2 regions of the Rhodoferax sp. GW821-FHT07F03 genome follow, and region 1 is predicted to be linked to the other one. Evidence: predicted binding sites of a transcription regulator. Region 1 holds the regulator's gene; the other holds the start of a gene.
What was found. The regulator FNR, encoded in region 1, switches genes on or off when oxygen is low (the NO sensors DNR and NnrR bind a similar motif). The targets are predictions, from matches to a motif close to TTGATNNNNATCAA.

Region 1 (9,629 bases):
ATCTTTTCACTGGTGTTGTACCCGCAGGATTTCATCTACCTGACCGGGCTGCTGGTGGTGTCTGCGCTGTCCCTGTTTCTGTTCACCGCTGTTGCAGGGCGCCTATGGTGTGGCTTTGCCTGCCCGCAGACGGTGTACAGCGAAATCTTCATGTGGATAGAGCGCCATATCGAGGGCGACCGCGCCGCCCGCATGCGCTTGGATGGCGCGCCCATGTCGGCTAACAAGTTGGCCCGCAAGTCGGCCAAGCACGGCGCTTGGCTGTTACTGTCCCTGTGGACCGGTTTTACCTTTGTCTCGTATTTCACACCCACCTATGCGCTGCTGCAGGAGTCCATGAGCGGTAGCTTTGGTTCGTGGGAAGTGTTCTGGGGTCTGTTCTACAGCTTTGCCACCTATGGCAACGCCGGCTTCATGCGCGAGCAGGTCTGCAAATACATGTGCCCCTATGCGCGCTTCCAGAGCGCCATGTTCGACAAGGACACGCTGATCGTCAGCTACGACACCACCCGTGGCGAGCCCCGGGGCTCGCGTTCGCGCAAGGCGGACCCCGCGGCCCTGGGCCTGGGCTCTTGCGTGGACTGCACGCTGTGCGTCCAGGTCTGTCCCACCGGCATCGATATCCGCGAGGGCTTGCAGTACGAATGCATAGGCTGCGCCGCCTGCGTGGATGTGTGCGACGGCGTGATGGACAAGATGGGCTATGCCCCTGGCCTGATCCGCTTTGCCACCCAGAACGGCATGGCCCAGGGCTGGTCGGGCCGGCAGATACTACGGCGTGTGCTGCGGCCTCGGGTACTGGTCTACGGCACGGTGCTGCTGGTGTTGACGCTGGCGCTGCTGGGCAGCCTGTTGACGCGTACCCCGCTGAAGGTGGACGTGGTGCGTGACCGTGCCGCGCTATCGCGCATTGTGTCCGGTGGCCAGCTGGAAAACGTGTACCGCCTGCAGGTCATGAACGCCAGTGAAGTGCCGCAGCGCTACCGCCTTACAGCCCATGGGCTGGGCGGGTTGGTGCTAGCCTCGGACGAATGGGTGGACCTGGAGCCGGTAGCCTCGCGCTGGGTGGCGGTGCGCCTGCATATCCCTTACGGTTCTGTCGAACCGGGCTCTTACCCGGTATTCTTCGATATTCAGACTGCTGATGGAAGCACCAAGGTATCGGAAAAGTCCACGTTCTTTGTTCCCCGCTGACCATAACTCCAGGAGACTGCCATGCCCTCTCATGTATCTGCTACACCGGTGCCGCTGCCATGGTGGCGCTACGGCTATGTCTGGCTGGTGATTTCTGGCCCGCTGGCCGTGGTGGTGGCGGCCTTGGTATCGGGCTGGATCGCCATCCGCCAGCAGGACCCGGTGTTGGCCCAGGACTACTACCGCCAGGGGCTGGAGATCAATAAGACCCTGGCCGCCCAGGGTCCGCTGGCACCGGCCGAGCAGGGGCGCAACCATGCTGCGTCGCCGCCCGGCTCGGTGCGTACCAAGTAGCCGGAGGGCACTATGCAAAGCTTTAGGGTGGTAGGTGTGGTCTGGCCCGCGTTCCTGGGCGCATGCATACTGGAGATGCTGGTGTTTGCGGTGGTCGATCCCTACAGCCTGCAATGGCTGGGGCAGCCGCTGCCTTTGTCACGCCAGGGCGTGTACAGCCTGGCGTTCTTTGCGTTCTGGGCGGTGGCGGTGCTGGTGGGTTGCCTGACGCTGCTGGTGGGCCAGCCGGTGACAGTGCCTAGAGACAGGGCTGAAGATTGACGATGCGCTTGAGCGCTTCGGTGTCCAGGATGCGGATGTGGCGCTGCTTGACCTCGACCACGCCGTCTTCCACAAATTTGGAGAAGGTGCGGCTCACGGTTTCCAGTTTCAGGCCCAGGTAGCTGCCGATTTCCTCGCGCGTCATGCGCAAGATCAGTTCGGACTGCGAAAACCCGCGCGCATGCAGACGCTGCACCAGGTTCAGCAAAAAGGCCGCCAGGCGTTCCTCGGCGCGCATGCTGCCCAGTAGCAGCATCACGCCGTGCTCGCGCACGATTTCGCGGCTCATGATCTTGTGCACATGGCGCTGCAGGGAGTTGACCTCGCGCGAGAGCTCTTCAATGCGGTGGAAGGGCATTTCGCACACTTCGGCATCTTCCAGGGCCACCGCATCGCAGGTGTGGTGGTCGTTGACGATGCCGTCCAGGCCGATGATTTCGCCAGCCATTTGAAAGCCGGTAACCTGGTCGCGGCCATCTTCGGTGGTGACGGTGGTCTTGAAGAAGCCTGTGCGGATGGCGTACAGCGCCTTGAAGGTTTCGCCGTTATGGAACAACGCCGTGCCTCGCAGTACCTTTCGGCGCACTGCTACCAGGTCGTCAATGCGCTCTAGCTCTTCTTTGTTCAGGCCCAAGGGCATGCACAGCTCACGCAGGTTGCAGTTGGAGCAAGCGACTTTGATTGAGGTGGGGACCATGCGCAGAGTATGAACTTGATGGAGATCAATGGAGCTATTTGATGTATCTCATTGTCTCTGGTGCCATCTGCTGCGGTTTTGATCCACGTCAATGAAACAAGCGTGGCTTCGCGGCACATTCCAGTCATGCAACCTGACTGCCCGCCATGACCCGTGTTTTGCCCGAATTGTTACGCCGTTTTGATGTGCCTGGGCCGCGGTACACGTCCTATCCTACCGCCGACAGGTTTGTCGAGGCCTTTACCTGTGAGGACTATGGCCGGGCCCTGCAGCAACGCAATCAGGGGGCGGCAGCACTGAGCCTGCCCCTGTCGCTATATGTGCACATACCGTTTTGCGAGTCGCTTTGCTACTACTGCGCCTGCAACAAGATCATCACCAAGCGGCATGAGCGCGGAGCCGCCTATCTGCGCTATCTGGAGCGCGAAACCGCTCTGCACACCGCCCAGCTGGGCGAGCGGCGCAATGTCAGCCAACTGCACCTGGGCGGCGGCAGCCCTACTTTTTTGAGTGACGACGAGCTGGCCCAGCTGATGGCCATGTTGCGGCGCCATTTCGTGTTGGCCCCCGGCGGCGAATACTCCATCGAGGTGGACCCCCGCACCGTGGATGCCAAACGCCTGCAGGCCTTGGCCACCTTGGGCTTCAACCGGCTCAGCTTTGGGGTACAGGACTTTGATGCCGACGTGCAAAAAGCGGTGCACCGCATCCAGCCCGCGCAGCAAGTGTTCGAGCTGGTGGAGGTGGCCCGCACGCTGGGCTTTGAGTCCATCAATGTGGACCTGATCTACGGCTTGCCGCGGCAGACGCCGGCATCCTTTGCACGCACGCTGGAGCAGGTGGTAGAGCTGCGGCCCGACCGCATTGCCCTGTACGCCTATGCCCATCTGCCCGAGCGCTTCAAGCCCCAACGCCGCATTCTGGGCGCTGAGCTGCCGGCGGCGGCCGACAAGCTGTCCATGCTGTCGCAGGCCTTCGACACCTTTTTGGAAGCCGGCTATGTGTACATCGGCATGGACCACTTCGCCTTGCCCAACGACGCGCTGGCCATCGCCCAGCGCCAGGGCCGGCTGCACCGCAACTTTCAGGGCTACAGCACCCAGCCCGACTGTGACCTGGTCGGCCTGGGCGTGTCGGCCATAGGCCGCATAGGCGCCACCTACAGCCAGAACGCCAAGACCCTGGAGGAGTACTGCGACCGTATCGACCAGGGCCAGCTACCGGTGGTGCGTGGCCTGGCGCTGAACCGTGACGACCTGGTGCGCCGCGCCATCATCATGGGCCTGATGTGCCAGGGCGAGGTGCAGTTCGAATCCATCGAGCTGGCATTTCTGGTGGATTTCAAAAAGACCTTCGCCGCCGAGCTGGCGGCTCTGCAGCCATTGGTGGAGGCCGGCCTGGTGCAGCTGGAAGACAGCGGTATCCGCGTCACGGCCACCGGCTGGTTCCTGGTGCGCGCGGTGGCCATGGTGTTTGACCGCTACCTGCAGGCTGACCGCAATCGCGCCCGCTTCTCAAGAATCATTTGAACATGCAAACGGGCCTGGCCTGGACCGCACTGCTGATGGGCCTGGCCGGCGGTCCGCACTGCGCCGCCATGTGCGGCGCAGCCTGTGGCAGCCTGGGCCGTCTGGCCGGCGCGCAGCGGCCCTGGCTGGGCATGCTGCAGCTGCAGGCCGGGCGCCTGGTGGGCTACAGCCTGGCCGGTGCGCTGGCGGCCTGGGCGGCCGACAACCTGGCCTGGCTGGCTCGCCAGTCAACCGCGCTGCAGCCGCTGTGGACCCTGTTCCATGTGGCCGTGCTGGTCTGGGGCGGGACTTTGCTGGTTTTGGCACGCCAGCCGGTATGGGTAGACGGCATGGGCCGCAAGCTGTGGGCGCGCCTGCGGGCGAGCTCCGGCGGATATGGCTGGGCCTTTGGCGTGGGCGCGGCCTGGGCCTTCATGCCTTGCGGCCTGCTGTATTCGGCCCTGCTGGTGGCGGCCCTGAGCGGCGGGCCACTGGATGGCGCTTTGTGCATGGCCTTGTTTGCCGCAGGCAGCGCCATCACCCTTATAGCCGGCCCCTGGCTGTGGCTGCGCCTGCAGGCCTGGCGCAGCCCAAAGCGCAAGGAGTGGGGCATGCGCGCGGCAGGTGGCGCCCTGATGGCCGTGGCCTTGTGGGCCGTGGTGCACGACATGGATCCGCGTGTGGCCGACTTTTGCCGCAGCCTGTGGTGAAATTCACCGCATGCACGCTAAATCCTATTTCTGGGCCGACCTCAGCACCCGCGACTTCGCGCAGCTGGACCCGGCCCGCACCGTTGCCGTTCTGCCTGTGGCCGCTACCGAGCAGCATGGCCCGCACCTGCCCCTGAGTGTGGACACCACGCTGGTGGATGGCGTGGTGGCGGCGGCGCTGCCGCACCTGCCGGCCGATGCCTCGGTGCTGTTCCTGCCAACCCAGCAGGTTGGCTTCAGCCCCGAGCACCAGCGCTTCCCCGGCACGCTGACTTTGTCGTCCGAAACCGTCATCCGTATTTGGACCGAGCTTGGCGCCTGCGTGGCGCGCAGCGGTGTGAAGAAGTTGCTGATCTTCAACTCGCACGGTGGCCAGGTCAGCCTGATGGACATCGTGGCGCGCACCCTGCGTACCGAGCATGATTTGCTGGTTTATAGCGCCAGTTGGTTCAACTTGCCGCTGGGCGCTGCGAACCAGCTTTTCAGCGCCGAGGAACAGCGCTTCGGCGTACATGCCGGCGACGTGGAAACCTCGATGATGCTGACCCTGCGCCCGCAGTTTGTGGACATGGCGCAGGCGCGCGATTTCAAGTCCAGCTCGCAAGACCGGGCTGCCAAGTACCCCATTCTGGGCAACGGCAAAAGCGCCAAGCTGGGCTGGCAGATGCAGGACTACAACGCCACCGGTGCAGCCGGCAACGCCGCCGCCGCCACGGCAGACAAAGGCCTGGCGTTGGTGGATGCGTCAGGTCAGCAGCTGGCGCTGCTGCTGCAGGAGATTGCCGAGCTGCCGCTGTCTACTCTGGTGGATGAGCCTGATCTGGGTTGATGCATAAAAACAGGCGCCAGCGCAGCTATATCCTGCGCTGGCAGCTATGTTTTAAATAGCAATCTGTTTTTGACCGGCTACACAAGCCCCCAGGCCAGCACCAGGGCTGTGCCCCACATCATCAGCGCCACCAGCCCGTCCAGCGCACGCCACAGGGCCGGGGCGCGCAGGCGCTGGCCCAGCAGCATCAAACCCAGGCCCAGGCCGGCAAACCACAGGGTGGATGCCGTGATCGCGCCCAGGCCAAACCAGGCATTGCCCGGCCGACCCCAGGCCAGCGAGGCGGTGCCGATCAGCACGGCTGTATCCATCCAGGCATGCGGGTTCAGCCAGGCGAAAGCCAGGGCCGCAGTTACTGCTTGGCGACGCGTCATCGGCGCCTGTGAGGGCAGGCCCACGGCCCCCGGATGGGTGCCACTGCGAAAGCGTGCAAACGCCTGCCAGCCGTAGTACAGCAGGAAGACGATGCCCGAGCCCACCAGTGCGCCCTGCAGCTTGTCCGACATGCCGCCCAGCTGGGCCAGGCCCAGCACGCTTAAGGCTATCAGCCCGATGTCCGACACGATGCATACCGCCACCGTCAACCACACATGCTGGCCGGTCAGCCCCATGCGCAGCACATGCGCGTTCTGCGGCCCCAGCGCCACGATCAGCGACAGGCACAGCACTAGTCCAGCGGTGAAGGCGGGTGTGAACAGCAAAGAGGGCAGGGTGGACATGGTGGACTTTGAACGGGGCTGTGGAACGGCCTGCAGTGTCTGGCATCTGTGCTGCTAATTAAACAAAGCTAAATTCAAATTACATTGGATAAAAAATAATTGAGTAAAAGTTCTATTCGCCCAGGCGCGCCAGCACAAAGTCAATAAAGCTGCGCAGCTTGGCCGTGGGCTGGCGTTCCGCACGGCGCACGATGTGCATGGCCCGCTGGGGCAATTGCCAGTCAGGCAACAGGCGGATGAGCTGGCCGGCCGCTATGGCCGGGTTCAGCAGGTAGTCCGCCTGCACGGCAACGCCCATTCCGCCCACCGCCGCCGCCAGCAAAGCCTGGCCGTTGTTGCTGACGAATGTGCCTTTCACCGGCACGGCCACCGTCTCACCGCCACGGCTGAAGCGCCATTGCGGCTTGCTTCCCCAGGCCGCAAATGCCAGGCAGTCGTGCTGCGCCAGATCCGCAGCATGGACGGGTACGCCCCGGCGCTCCAGGTAGGCCGGGCTGGCCGCAGCCCAGACCTCGGTGGGGCGTAGGGGACGCGCGACCAGTTCGTTGTCTGTGATGGCACCCGAGCGCAGCGCGACATCAATGCCTTCTTCCGCCATGTCCACCACCCGGTCATTCAGCACCAGGTTGATGTGTACGGCAGGGAAGGCCGCGGCGTAGGCGCTGAGCAGTGGCGTCAGGCAGTACACGCCGTAGGCTACGGGCGCGGAAATATGCAGCGTGCCTTGCGGTGCCTCGCGCAGGCTTTCTGCCACCCGGTCGGCGGCCTCCACGCTGGCGAGCGCTTCGCGGCAACGCTCCAGGTAGCTGTTGCCGATGTCAGTCAAGGCTTGCTTGCGGGTGGTGCGCTCTATCAGGCGGGCGCCCAACTGCTCTTCCAGTGCGCGCACATGTTTGCCGACCATGACGGCAGACAGGTCCAGCATCTGCCCCGCCGCGGCAAAGCTCTCTGCCGTTGCCGCCACCACGAAGACCTGCATGCTGCGCAATTTGTCGCTCATATTCGGAAGTATTGGTTACGGGTGTCGCAATGATCATCCCATTTACTGCAATGGTAGTGCCTTAAACAATGCCTATACGCCCAGGCCGGTGGCTTTGCATGCCGCCGTGCAGATGGGTGGTACTACGCATCTAAGGACTATCTGATGACTACCTACGCGATTGGCTCCCTCGTGATCCACAACACCGATTGGCAAAAGGAATACGGTGCAAAAATGCCCGCCTTGGTGGCCAAGCACGGCGGCATCCTGCGCGCCCGGGGCCCCGTACAACTGCTGGAGGGCGAGGCGCATCTGCCGGGAACCACCGTGATGATCGAGTTTCCCAGCGCGGCCCAGGCCCATGCTTGGTACGACGACCCGGCCCACGCTCCGCTGAAGCAGCTGCGCCTGAGTGGCGCCAAGTTTGACCTGGTGTTGCTGGACGGTATTTGAAGGTGCAGGTTTAAATTTGGCTCGGCATAAACTCCATCACGTAAAAAATACTTGATGGAAGTCGCCGCATGCTCGACGCGAAACAACTCGAAGCCCTGGCCGCCGTGCTGGAACACGGTGGCTTTGGGCCAGCGGCCACCGCGCTGAACCTCACGCTGGCGGCGGTGTCGCTGCGCATCAAGGGGCTGGAGACGGCGCTGGGCCAGCGCCTGCTGGTGCGCGGCAAGACCGTGCGCGCCACGCCCGCCGGTCAGGCCCTGCTGGCCCATGTGAAGCAGCTGCGCCTGATGGAGGCCGATTTGGTGGGTGCCTTGCCCCGCGCCAAAGGCAGTACGCCAGCCTGGCAAACCTTGGGCGTGGCTATCAACGCAGATTCTCTGGCCAGCTGGTTCCTGCCGGGCGTGGCCGCCTGCGTGGCGCGCTACCGTCTGCTGCTGGATCTGCAGGTCTATGACCAGGACCACACCCATGAGGCTCTGAAGAACGGCGAAGTCGTGGGCTGCGTCAGCACCCTGGCCCAGCCCATGCGCGGCTGTGTGGCCGAGCCGTTGGGCGTCATGCGCTACCGTTGTGTCGGTGCGCCTGCGTTGGTGTTGCAGTGCCGCACCAAGTCGGGGGCCGTATCGGTGCACCGCATGCTGGCTACGCCGGCCATCATCTTCAACCGAACGGACGGGCTGCAAGACGCCTTTTTGCAGCAGCACTTTGCCTTGTCCGCGCCGCAATATCCCCGGCACTTCGTGCCCGCCGTCGATGCGTACGAAACCGCGCTGGAGCACGGCATGGGCTGGGGCATGGTGCCCGACCAGTTTTTGGCCCGCCGCGAGGGGCGCTTGCCGCTGGAAGAAGTGCTACCCGGCAGCGCCGTGGAGGTGGCCCTGTACTGGCACCACTGGGAGCGCGAGCCCCTGTCCGCGCAGCGCTTGACGCAGGGGGTGCGGGAGGCGGCGGGTGGGTTGAGGGGTGGCTAGTGTGGGGAACGAGCTGGAGATAAAAATAGGCTCTAGCGCAGAAGTCTTAGCTGTCATTCTTGACAACATACTCGGCTCTGAATTCTTCCACGTTGTGGACGAAAGCTGTTCGATGAATCATGCGATGACAGTTCGAGCACAGGACAGAGAAGTCCTTCTTCGGATCAAGAGTCAGTCGTTGCCCTTTCAATTCGGAGAGTGGTGTCAGGTGATGGGCTTCGATGAACTCTCGTCCTATGCCACCGTACTTGATCTCAAAATCGAACCCACAGGCCTTGCATACGTATCCTTGCGCTAGTTTGGCTCGGTGCGCAAGTTTCCGGTTGCGCTCAATTCGTTTGTGCTCGCGAAGCTTACGAAGATCTTCTTCGCCAAGGCTGACCTCGTCTTCTTCGGCGTCGACTTTTTCAAATAACTGTGCTTCGCGTGATACGAGAACGAAATACAGGTCGACGAATTGGCGAAGGTCTGCGCTTAGGATCTCGTCGTTTGGTAGGTTGTCTCTCGGGTAATACTTGGAGCAGACCGCGCCAGCTTGGTAATAGGCGCTTAGATTCGAGCTGCCCGTTGCAGCGAGTTCGATTGAACCCGTTTGCAGTCCGGCTGAAAGAGGACCGAGCCGGGCTAGAAAGTCTGACGATCGCACTCGAAGGGCGGCCTTCGCTTCTGCTCCGTATTGCTTCTTGGCAGAAGTAATGCCCTGGTTCAATGATAGGTAGACGCCGCTGAAGTCCTCCTTGACGAGGTAGACGACGTAGTAACCGTCTTGAGCACTCTCGGTGACGAACCGATCGTAGACAGCAGCCCAAGGCGCTCTTGCCCAATTGCCTTGTCCGGGGCTTCCGCTCACAACGTACCGGGGATTGGGACCAATCACGGTCGTCAATGTTTCGACCAAATCTTTGCGAATGAATTCGGCGACAGCATCATTTGCGAACGGCCGCAGGATAGCCTTTGGGTATTCATTGAGAAACAGACTTAGTGCGGCGTGGAGGCTCATGACAGCTAATGTTT
Region 2 (9,629 bases), on a different contig from region 1:
TGACAGTGCATAACTATAAGCCGGAGGAATTGCCTGCTGCACTTGCAGAAGGAAAGGTGGATGCAGTTGCTATATGGGAACCATATTTAGGCAATGCGATGGAGAAACTTGGAAATAATGGTGTTGTTTTTTATGGTCAGGATGTATATGAAAGCATCTATAACATGGTTGGAACGCAGAACTATGTTTCGCAGCATCCTGAAACTGTAAAGAAGGTTTTAGGTGCATTGATTCATGCAGCAAAAATATGCAACAATAATCCAGAGGTCGCTCAGAAAATTGTCTCTAAGGCTACAAAAATTCAAATTGAAAAACTGAGGGCTGATTGGTCGTCATATCAGTTTGATATTGTTTTGGATCAAGGATTGATATTGGCCTTGGAGGATGAGGCTCGTTGGGCCATAAAGAAAAAAATGACCGATAAACTGAAGGTGCCAAATTATTTGAATAATATGTATATTGGTGGATTGGAATTCGTCAACCCATCCGCCGTGACAGTTATTCATTGAGAGTTTTACCGTGAAAATCTCTACACGACTAAAACTTATTGAGCTATTTTGTGGGGTAGTGGTCGCCATCATTGTGGGCGTTTTACTATTTACAACTTCACAAATGAAGAGGGAGCTTGTAAAAAATGAGCAAGCCGGTGAGGTTTTACGTGCAGTTACCGCTCTCCGATATCTTTCGATGGAATATGAGCTTCACCATGAAGAGCGTGCACAGGAACAATGGCAATTGAAGTCTGCTTCTTTTTCCAAATTTCTTGCGGAAACGATGGGCTCAAATGATTTAGACGATGCAGAAATTATTGGAGATCTTCGACGCAACCAAGAAGACGTTGGAAGATTGTTCGGTTTATTAGTGGCGAATCGCCATGAACTCGAAAACGATCAGGGTCGAAGAGAAATACTTGAGGAGTTGGAGTCCAGATTGTCTGGACAGATATCAAACAAAACCCAAGCCATGATTTCTGACGCTTTGGTTTTGTCGGAGCGTAGTCGCAATGCTGTGCTTGATGCGCAACACAGAGCGAATGTTACGGTGATTGCGTTTGGCCTGTTGGTTGTGCTGGCTATTGCTTTTACTATCTTTATCACGTTGAGAAGCGTAACGCGACCGCTCGAGAGACTTCGTGAAGGCACGAAGGTGGTTGGTGAAGGTAATCTTGATTTTGTCTTAGGCGCGGCTTCGCAAGATGAAATTGGCGAACTCGCTCGTGCGTTTGACGGCATGACGGAAAAATTGAAGTTAACCACCGTTTCACGAGATGAACTGCTCAACGCCAATGAGACGCTCGCATCTGAAATTCTGGTTCGTCAACAGGCTGAGCAAAAGGCACATGCGCAACTTGAGCGGTTGAATCTGCTGCATCAGATTACCCGTTCTACGGGCGCACGCCAAGATTTACGAAGTATCTTTCAGGTGGTTATCCGTAGCCTGGAGGACCAACTGCCGATGGATTTTGTCTGCCTCTGCGTATACGACCAACCACAAAATGTGCTGATCGTTACCTGTGTGGGACTGCGCAGCGAAGCGCTGATGCATCAACTCTCTTTGGAGGAGAACGCCCGCATTTCCATAGACACGAATGGCCTATCCCTGTGCATGAAAGGGCAACTGGTATACGAGGGTGATATCAGTGGAGTAGATTTTCCTTTTCCACAACGTCTAGCCAAAGGTGGTTTGCGCGCATTGGTGATGGCTCCGCTGCTGGTGGAAAGTACGGTGTTTGGTGTCTTGGTCGTTGCGCGACAACAGCCGAACAGTTTTAGTAGTGGTGAGTGTGAATTCCTCCGGCAATTGTGTGAGCACGTTGCGCTCGCTGCCAACCAAGCGCAGTTGTATACCGCTTTGCAGCAAGCCTATGACGATCTACGTCAGACGCAGCAATCGGTGATGCAGCAAGAACGGTTGCGTGCGCTGGGTCAAATGGCCAGTGGGATTGCGCACGATATCAATAATGCTATTTCTCCAATCGCGCTATACACGGAGTTGCTGCTGGAAACTGAGCCCAACCTGAGCAACCGTGGCCGCAACCATTTGGAGGTGATCCAGCGGGCCATTGACGATGTGGCCGCAACGGTCGCTCGGATGAGGGAGTTTTATCGGCAACGTGAAACGCAGCTAACTTTGAGTCCGGTAAATGCCAATCTCCTGATCCAGCAGGTGGCCGACCTGACGCGAGCGCGCTGGAGCGATATGCCACAGCAACGGGGTGTTGTGATTGAGCTGCGGACCGAACTTGACCCTGATCTTCCTTTCTTTATGGGAGTCGAGGGTGAAATACGGGAGGCATTGACGAATCTTATTTTCAATGCGGTCGATGCAATGCCTGATGGTGGCACGCTGACACTTCGCACCAGGGTTGCGGGGGTTGAGGACCGGGATAGGCAGATCGTCTCAAGACATGTGTTTATCGAAGTGAGCGATTCTGGGATCGGGATGGATGAGGACACGCGTAAACGTTGCTTGGAACCATTTTTCACGACAAAAGGAGAGCGTGGAACAGGATTGGGGCTGGCAATGGTCTATGGCATGGTGGAGCGGCACAGCGCCAGCGTCGAATTGGAGTCGAAATTGGCCGTCGGGACAACGGTGCGTTTGGGCTTTCTTGTTCCTTCAGATGTTGCAGAAACTGCATCTCATGCCGACGAAAAGAGTGCGCCGTCACATTTGCGGATACTGATCGTGGACGACGACCCTTTGGTGCTGAGATCGCTGCGCGATATTTTGGCGTTTGATGGGCATACGGTGGTTTCTGCTGATGGTGGTCAAGCCGGCATTAATACGTTCCATAGTGCACAGGAGCAGGGCGAGTCATTCGCGATTGTGATTACGGACCTTGGAATGCCTTATGTAGATGGGCATAAGGTCGCTACTGCCATCAAATATTTGTCGCCGTCAACGCCCGTGATATTGCTGACGGGTTGGGGGCAGCGATTGGTTTCTGACGGCGTTGGACCCGCGAACGTGGACTGTGTGCTGAGCAAGCCGCCCAGGCTCAGGGAGCTGCGCGGAGCGCTGATCAAACTTGTTCCCACCAGCAACAGCACACTTTGATGGAGTTGAGTGTTTACCGGGTTGAATTCCAGCCGCTGGTGAATTAGCCAATATTCATCAAGTTGCTAAGGCTTGCCCATGGTGCCCCGTTGGGCATGGCTGCACTGCCGTAGATTATGTTGGCGCTGCCCACGTCGGAAGCGGGTCGGTATGACTTACCCGCTCCCAGCCCCGGAGGGGGCGTGGCAGTTCACCCCGCTTCACCCTGCAGTAGGCACACCGTCCATCAGGTTGTGTTTGTCAAACGCCTTGCGGGCCAGGGCAACCAGCTGCTTGTCCGTGGGATGGTCCACTATCTCATAGCCGATGATGTGCTGCGCGGTTGCGGGCTTGTGTTTGTCGGCATAGTGGCGAAAGTCGGCGATGGAGGTATGTGAGCCGGTGACCAGCACCTGGCTGATGCCGTCCAGCACATCGCATACATGGCCAAAGAACTCGTGCTGTGAGCGCACGGCGCTGCCGTGCTGGGCGGTGTCGTAGCTATGGGAGTGGAGCTTTTGCGGCAGCACTTGCTCGGCATCGAACTGGATGACCTGGGCGGATTGGTGGTCGGTCCAGACTACGGCGTGGAATAGTGGCATGTCAGAGTTTCCTTTCAAAAATGGAGGCACAGGCCACGCAGCGCAGGGCTTCGGGCTCAATCATCAAACGTGCAAACGGGATGGGTTGTGCGCAGTCCACGCAGATGCCAAAGCTGTCGTCCTGTAGGTGCTGCTGGGCACGCTGCACGGCAACCAGTTCAGCCGAGTCCATATCGGACAAAGCGGCTTCGACCTCGCGGTCGTTTGCGTTGGCCGGGTAGGCGCTGCTGTTTTGTGGGCGCTCTGCCAGCGTTGGGGCCAATGCGGCCAGATCTTGCCGGTGGTCGGCCAATTCACCCTCCAGCGCACGGCGGCGTTCTTGCAATACGCGGTTCAGGGTGGCCCGTTGTTCCGGGGTGAGGTGTTGCATGGTGGGACTCCTTGGACCTGATGGTCCTCCTATGCACCTGGGGCCACACTGATGCAGATCAAGGCATGGCGAAAGAGCCACAGGCTCCAGCCGTGCGCGGAGGCGCCTGGCGGCATCGGCTGTTTGCTATCTAAAGCGTAGCTGGATGCGTAGTGTTTGCCAGCGTTAACCAGGCTTTAGGGTCTATTGTTGAAGCGTCGCACTAAATGGCCCAAGGTGCGATACTTGCCGCCCGAACCAACAAGGAGACCCATCTTGCAATACCGTCCTCTCGGCCGCACTGGCTGGAATATTTCGACCGTCAGCTTCGGCGCATGGGCCATTGGCGGCACCTGGGGCGATGTGGATGACGCAGAGTCCATGGGCGCGCTGCACAAAGCGCTGGATATGGGCGTGAACTTCTTCGACAGCGCCGACGTATACGGCGATGGCCGCAGCGAACGGCTGCTGGCCCAGCTCAAGCGCGAGCGTAGCGAACCCTTCTACATTGCCACCAAGGCGGGGCGCCGCCTGAGCCCGCATGTGGCGGCTGGTTACAACCGCGAAAACCTGACCGCCTTTGTCGAGCGCAGCCTGGTGAATCTGAACACCGAGGCGCTGGACCTGCTGCAACTGCACTGCCCGCCAACCGAGGTGTTCTACATGCCCGAAGTGTTTGGCGTGCTGGACGACCTGGTGAAGGCAGGCAAGTTGCGCCACTACGGCGTGAGTGTGGAGAAGGTGGAGGAGGCGCTGAAGGCGATTGAATTCCCCGGCGTGCAGTCGGTGCAGATCATCTACAACATCTTCCGCCAGCGCCCGGCCGAGCTGTTGTTCGAACAAACGCAAAAGCGCGGCGTGGGCATTCTCGCGCGGCTGCCGCTGTCCAGTGGTCTGCTGAGTGGCAAGCTGACCAAGGACAGCACTTTCGCCGCGGACGACCACCGCCAGTTCAACCGCGAGGGCGCGGCCTTCGACAAAGGTGAAACCTTCTCTGGGCTGGATTACAACGTAGGCCTGCAAGCCGTGGACGCGCTGCGACCCCTGGTGCCCGCGGGCCAGAGCATGCCGCAGATGGCGCTGCGCTGGATACAGATGCACCCGGCGGTGACCTGCTCCATCCCCGGTGGCAAGCGCGCTATCCAGGTGGCCGACAACGTGGCCGCCGCCGACTTGCCGCCGCTGACCGACGGCACCATGCAGGCCATCGCGGGTGTGTATGAGCGCTTTGCCAAACCGCTGGTGCACCAGCGCTGGTAAGCATTGGCGCGGTTAACGCATGCTATTGAAAAAGTAGCTGCTGGCGCAGGTGCTACCTGCGCTAGAGCCCGATTTCCTTTGAATGGCTAAGGCACAGCGTTGCTGGCTGCCGGGCGCGGCGCCAAGGTGTCCGGCCGGCCCGGCGCAGACGTGGCCACGGTCGCGGCTTGCACGGGCGGCGATGTCTTGCGCAGGGCCGCCACCTGGCGCGCTGTGGCCGCACCACCCTGGTTGCCCCAACTGGTCTGGATGAAGCTGACGACGTCGGCGATGTCGGCGTCGCTGAGCAACCCGGCGTATGGCGCCATGGTGAAGGCCGAGGGCGCGGTCTGCGTGGCGGGCATGGCGCTGCCGGACAGCACGATCTTGATGCTGCTTGATGCGTCTGCGGTCTGTAGCAGCGCATTGCCGGCCAGCGCCGGGAAGGTTTTGGCAGCACCCTGGCCATCGGATCGGTGGCAGCCGGCGCAGCGGTCCAGGTAGATTTGTGCGCCGCGGCTGTTCACCACGCCGTTGTGCAGCTCCTGCGCCACGCGCGGGTCGGCTACATACGCTGCTGGCGCGGGTGCGCTGGTGGGCAAGGACTTCAGGTAGAGCGCGATGCTGGTCAGGTCGGCGTCGGTCAGGTGCTGGGTGGAATGCGCCACCACGTCATTCATGCCACCAAACGAGGCGCTGCGCTGGTTGCGTCCGGTTTTCAAAAAATCCACGATGTCACGCCCGCTCCAGCTTGCAAGGCCGCCGCCGTGGCTGTTGCGCAGGGACGGTGGGACCCAGCCGTCAACCGCGCCGCCGCCGGCCAGGTAGATGCTGTTGCCGGTATCACTCAGAGCCTTTTCCTGAAAGGCCACGCCGCGCGCCGTGTGGCAGGCGCCACAGTGGCCCAGGCCCTGCACCAGATAGGCGCCGCGCAGCAGATTCGGCTGCGGGCTTTGCGGCACGCTCATGGGGGCCGGCTGTGGCGCAAACACCATGCGCCACAGTGCCAGCGGGAAGCGCATCGATAGAGGCCAGGGAATGTCGGCCTTTTTATTCGGCGTGGGGTCGGGCTGCACGCCATGCATGAAATAGGCGTACAGCGCCTGCAGATCGTCTTCGCCCAGGCGCGAGAAAGACGGGTAGGGCATGGCCGGGTAGACGGTGTAGCCGGCCTTGGTGACGCCGGTGCGCATCAGCTTGGCGAAGTCTTCATAGCTCCAGTCGCCGATGCCGGCGGTTTTGTCGGGTGTGATGTTGGTGGAGTAGATGGCACCCACCGGCGTAGACATGGGCAGGCCGCCGGCAAATGGCTTGTCCGGTGTGGCGCTGTGGCAGGCGATGCAGTCACCGGCGCGGGCCAGGTAGGCGCCCTTGGCTAGCAGTTGGGCATCGACAGGGGCCGCGGCCTGCGCTGCGCCGGCGCAGAGTGCCAAAGCCAGTGCGGCAGCAAGTAGCAGGGTGGGGCGCTGGGTGGGGCGGGCCATCATGCATCTACCAGGGGGCGAGGGTCTTTCAGGTACTGTTCACGTATCGCCTTGGCGGCCCAGTAGGTCAGTGCGGTGGCCAGGCCGGTCGGGTTGTAACCTATGCCGATGGGGAACACACCAGAGCCGACGGCAAACACATTCGGCACGTCCCAGCTTTGCAGATAGCGGTTCAGCACGCTGGTGCTGCGGTCTTCGCCCATGGCCACACCACCGGCCCAGTGCGTGGTCTGGTAGGCGCGCAGGTCCAGGTGGTCGCCAAAATTCTTCTGGCTAACCTTGATGGATTGCGGGTTCATGGCCTTGGCCACTTTCAGCATCTCGCCGGTGACGTAGCGGCTCATCTTGATGTCGTTGTCTTTCCAGTCGAAGGTGAAGCGCATCAGCGCCTGGCCGTAGTGGTCGGTGTAGGTCGGGTCCAGATCGACATAGCAGTCGCGGTAGACCATGTTGGCGCCGTGCACGTCGAACGACACGGTGTTCAGGTAGTTGTCTTTCACCGCGCGCTTCCAACCCGCCCCCCAGTTTGGCGTGCCCGTGGGTACCGGTATGCCGCCTATCGGTTTCACACCGGCCGGGTTGCACCAGGCCGGCGCGCCGCCCACAAAGCCCAGCGGGCCGTGGTCGAAGTTGTCGGCGTTGTAGTCGTCCACCGCCACACCGGTGCCGCCGGCGCCGATAAAGGGGTTGGTGTTGGTGCCGGGTGGGAAGAACATCTGCACCGTGGACATCATCTGGTAGGCGATGTTGCGGCCCACCACGCCTTCGCCACTCACAGGGTCATAGGGCTTGCCAATACCAGACAGCAAAAACAGCCGCGCGTTGTTATAGGCAAAGGTGCTGGCGATTACCAGGTCGGCGGGTTGCTCGAAGCTCTTGCCGGTGGCGTCCACATAGGTGACGCCGGTAGCGCGCTTGCCGCTGGCGTCGAGGTTGATGCGCAGCACATTCGCGTCGGCACGCAGCTCGAAGTTGGCGGCCAGCCGCAGCGCCGGCATGATGTTCACGTTCGGCGAGGCCTTGGAGTAGTTGTAGCAGGCAAAGCCCGAGCAGAAGCCGCAGAAATTGCATGGCCCCATCTGGCAGCCATAGGGGTTGGTGTAGGGGCCGGAGGCGTTGGACGAAGGTTCGACAAAGGGGTGCAGGCCGACCTCCTTCGCTGCCTGCATGAACAGGCTGGCGGTGTAGGGCACTTTTTGCGGTGGCAGCGGGTAGTGGTCGGATCGGTCGGCCTCGAATACATTGCCTTCTCCGACCACCTGGCCCTTGACCTTGTAGGCGCGGCCGGAGGTGCCAAAGACTTTTTCAACAAAGTCGAAGTGCGGCTCCAGCTCGGCGTAGCTCACGCCGAAGTCCTGGATGGTCATACCGTCAGGGATGAAGTTCTTGCCGTAGCGCTGGGTGTAATGGGTTTTCAGCTGCAGCTCTTCGGGTGTCACACGCCAGTGCTGGCCCGACCAGTGCAGGCCGGCGCCGCCCACGCCTTCGCCGGGTTTGAAGGCGCCGATCTGCCGGTAGGGCACCGCTACATCGGCCACGCCGTGGCGGAAGGTGAACGAGCTCTTCGCCATGTTCTGGAACAGCTTGCCGCGCTGCACGAAAGTCAGCTCGTCCAGCGTTGTGGGGTAGATGCCGTCGGGGTAGGTGTCGCGGTAGGGGCCGCGCTCCAGGGCTACGACTTTCAGGCCGGCCTCGGTGAGTTCTTTCGCCATGATGGCGCCGGTCCAGCCAAAGCCGACGATGACGACATCGACCGCGGGTTTCTTGACGGTATCGCTCATGGCTTACGAACTGGACACCGGCGGCAGCGGGTACCTGGTTGCGTACTGGTCTACCCAGTCGATGTAGTCGCCGCGCGCGCCCGGAAAGCCGACCATCTTCCAGGCTGCCATGTTCTTGTTGCCGCCATGCTTGGGGTCGCAGAAGTAGCCTTCGCGGGTATTCGTCAGCAGCTGCGCGAAGAAGGTCTTGGGCGGCACTGTGCCTATGGCCAGCGTGCCGGCTTCCAGCCCGGTCAGCACCGCGTCCTGCTCGGCCGGGGTCAGATCGGTGAAAGGTTTGCTGTGTTGCTGCTGTATGGCCTGTGCCAATGCAGCCAGGGCCTGGCGGTACAGCTCGCGCGGGCTTTGCGCCAACTGGTAGCCGAATTCATCGGCGGCGGTGGGCACGAACGGCGCCTGCATGAACCACAGCGCACCATGGCCGTAGGGCTGGTCCATCTGCCGGTCGATGAACTCGGGTACACCGGCCTCGGTGGCGCTGGGGCCAGTGGGATCGGCCGGGATCAGGCGCTCCACCAGGGCTGACAGCAGCTGCCATTCCTGTGGGGTGAAATAGCCTGGGCTGTAGCTGGCAGGGCTGCTGCCGACAGGGGTTGAACTGGCCAGGCCGAGTGTGCTGCCCAGCGTCGCCAGCGCCGGTGCGGTTTTGACAGCGCCGCGCAAAAAGCGGCGGCGCGAGGCGGAAATGCCAATTATCTTCATAGCCTGTCCTGGTACGGAGCCCGCAGGAGAATCCCTGCCTGTGGGGCTACGGTAGATGCCCTGTCGGCGGTCGGCACGTACGGTAGCGTGCGCGCCGATATTGCTTCAGTTGCTATGATAAAAATAGCTACTGGCGCTGAAGAATTATGCGCTGCAGCCCTTTTTTTGTTGTACTGATTTTGTAACGGACCTAGTGCAGCGAGGCGGGACACAGCTGCCGCGTTCTTGTTCTTCTTGGCCGCTGGTTCACTGCAGAGGTTACGCCAGCCGCTCCAGTACGGCGGCCAGACTCAGTGGGCGGGCAAAGTAGTAGCCCTGGCCGGTGGTGCAGGCCAGCTGTGTCAGGCGCTGGCATTGTTCGGCGGTTTCTATGCCCTCGGCCGTGGTGACCATGTGCAGGCCGCTGGCCAGGTCGATGACGGAGCGCACGATG

Region 2: AC07R0_RS13325 (TraR/DksA family transcriptional regulator) is a predicted target of FNR. The motif match lies at 4,060-4,073, and genes of this name have one in related genera.

What each region holds. Positions count from the first base shown of each region.
Region 1 covers NZ_JBWKQM010000010.1:167,548-177,176, forward strand. The annotation lists gene ccoG (cytochrome c oxidase accessory protein CcoG) at 1-1,194, shown strand, start outside; gene AC07R0_RS16870 (FixH family protein) at 1,216-1,488, shown strand; gene AC07R0_RS16875 (hypothetical protein) at 1,501-1,749, shown strand; gene fnr (fumarate/nitrate reduction transcriptional regulator Fnr) at 1,727-2,446, opposite strand; gene hemN (oxygen-independent coproporphyrinogen III oxidase) at 2,593-3,975, shown strand; gene AC07R0_RS16890 (sulfite exporter TauE/SafE family protein) at 3,978-4,664, shown strand; gene AC07R0_RS16895 (creatininase family protein) at 4,675-5,493, shown strand; gene AC07R0_RS16900 (LysE/ArgO family amino acid transporter) at 5,571-6,212, opposite strand; gene AC07R0_RS16905 (LysR substrate-binding domain-containing protein) at 6,325-7,212, opposite strand; gene AC07R0_RS16910 (DUF1330 domain-containing protein) at 7,357-7,644, shown strand; gene AC07R0_RS16915 (HTH-type transcriptional regulator ArgP) at 7,713-8,615, shown strand; gene AC07R0_RS16920 (MrcB family domain-containing protein) at 8,662-9,615, opposite strand.
Region 2 covers NZ_JBWKQM010000008.1:31,207-40,835, forward strand. The annotation lists gene AC07R0_RS13310 (ABC transporter substrate-binding protein) at 1-509, shown strand, start outside; gene AC07R0_RS13315 (ATP-binding protein) at 520-3,060, shown strand; gene AC07R0_RS13320 (hypothetical protein) at 3,261-3,641, opposite strand; gene AC07R0_RS13325 (TraR/DksA family transcriptional regulator) at 3,643-4,011, opposite strand; gene AC07R0_RS13330 (aldo/keto reductase) at 4,267-5,250, shown strand; gene AC07R0_RS13335 (c-type cytochrome) at 5,337-6,716, opposite strand; gene AC07R0_RS13340 (GMC family oxidoreductase) at 6,713-8,494, opposite strand; gene AC07R0_RS13345 (gluconate 2-dehydrogenase subunit 3 family protein) at 8,498-9,196, opposite strand; gene AC07R0_RS13350 (putative bifunctional diguanylate cyclase/phosphodiesterase) at 9,455-9,629, opposite strand, start outside.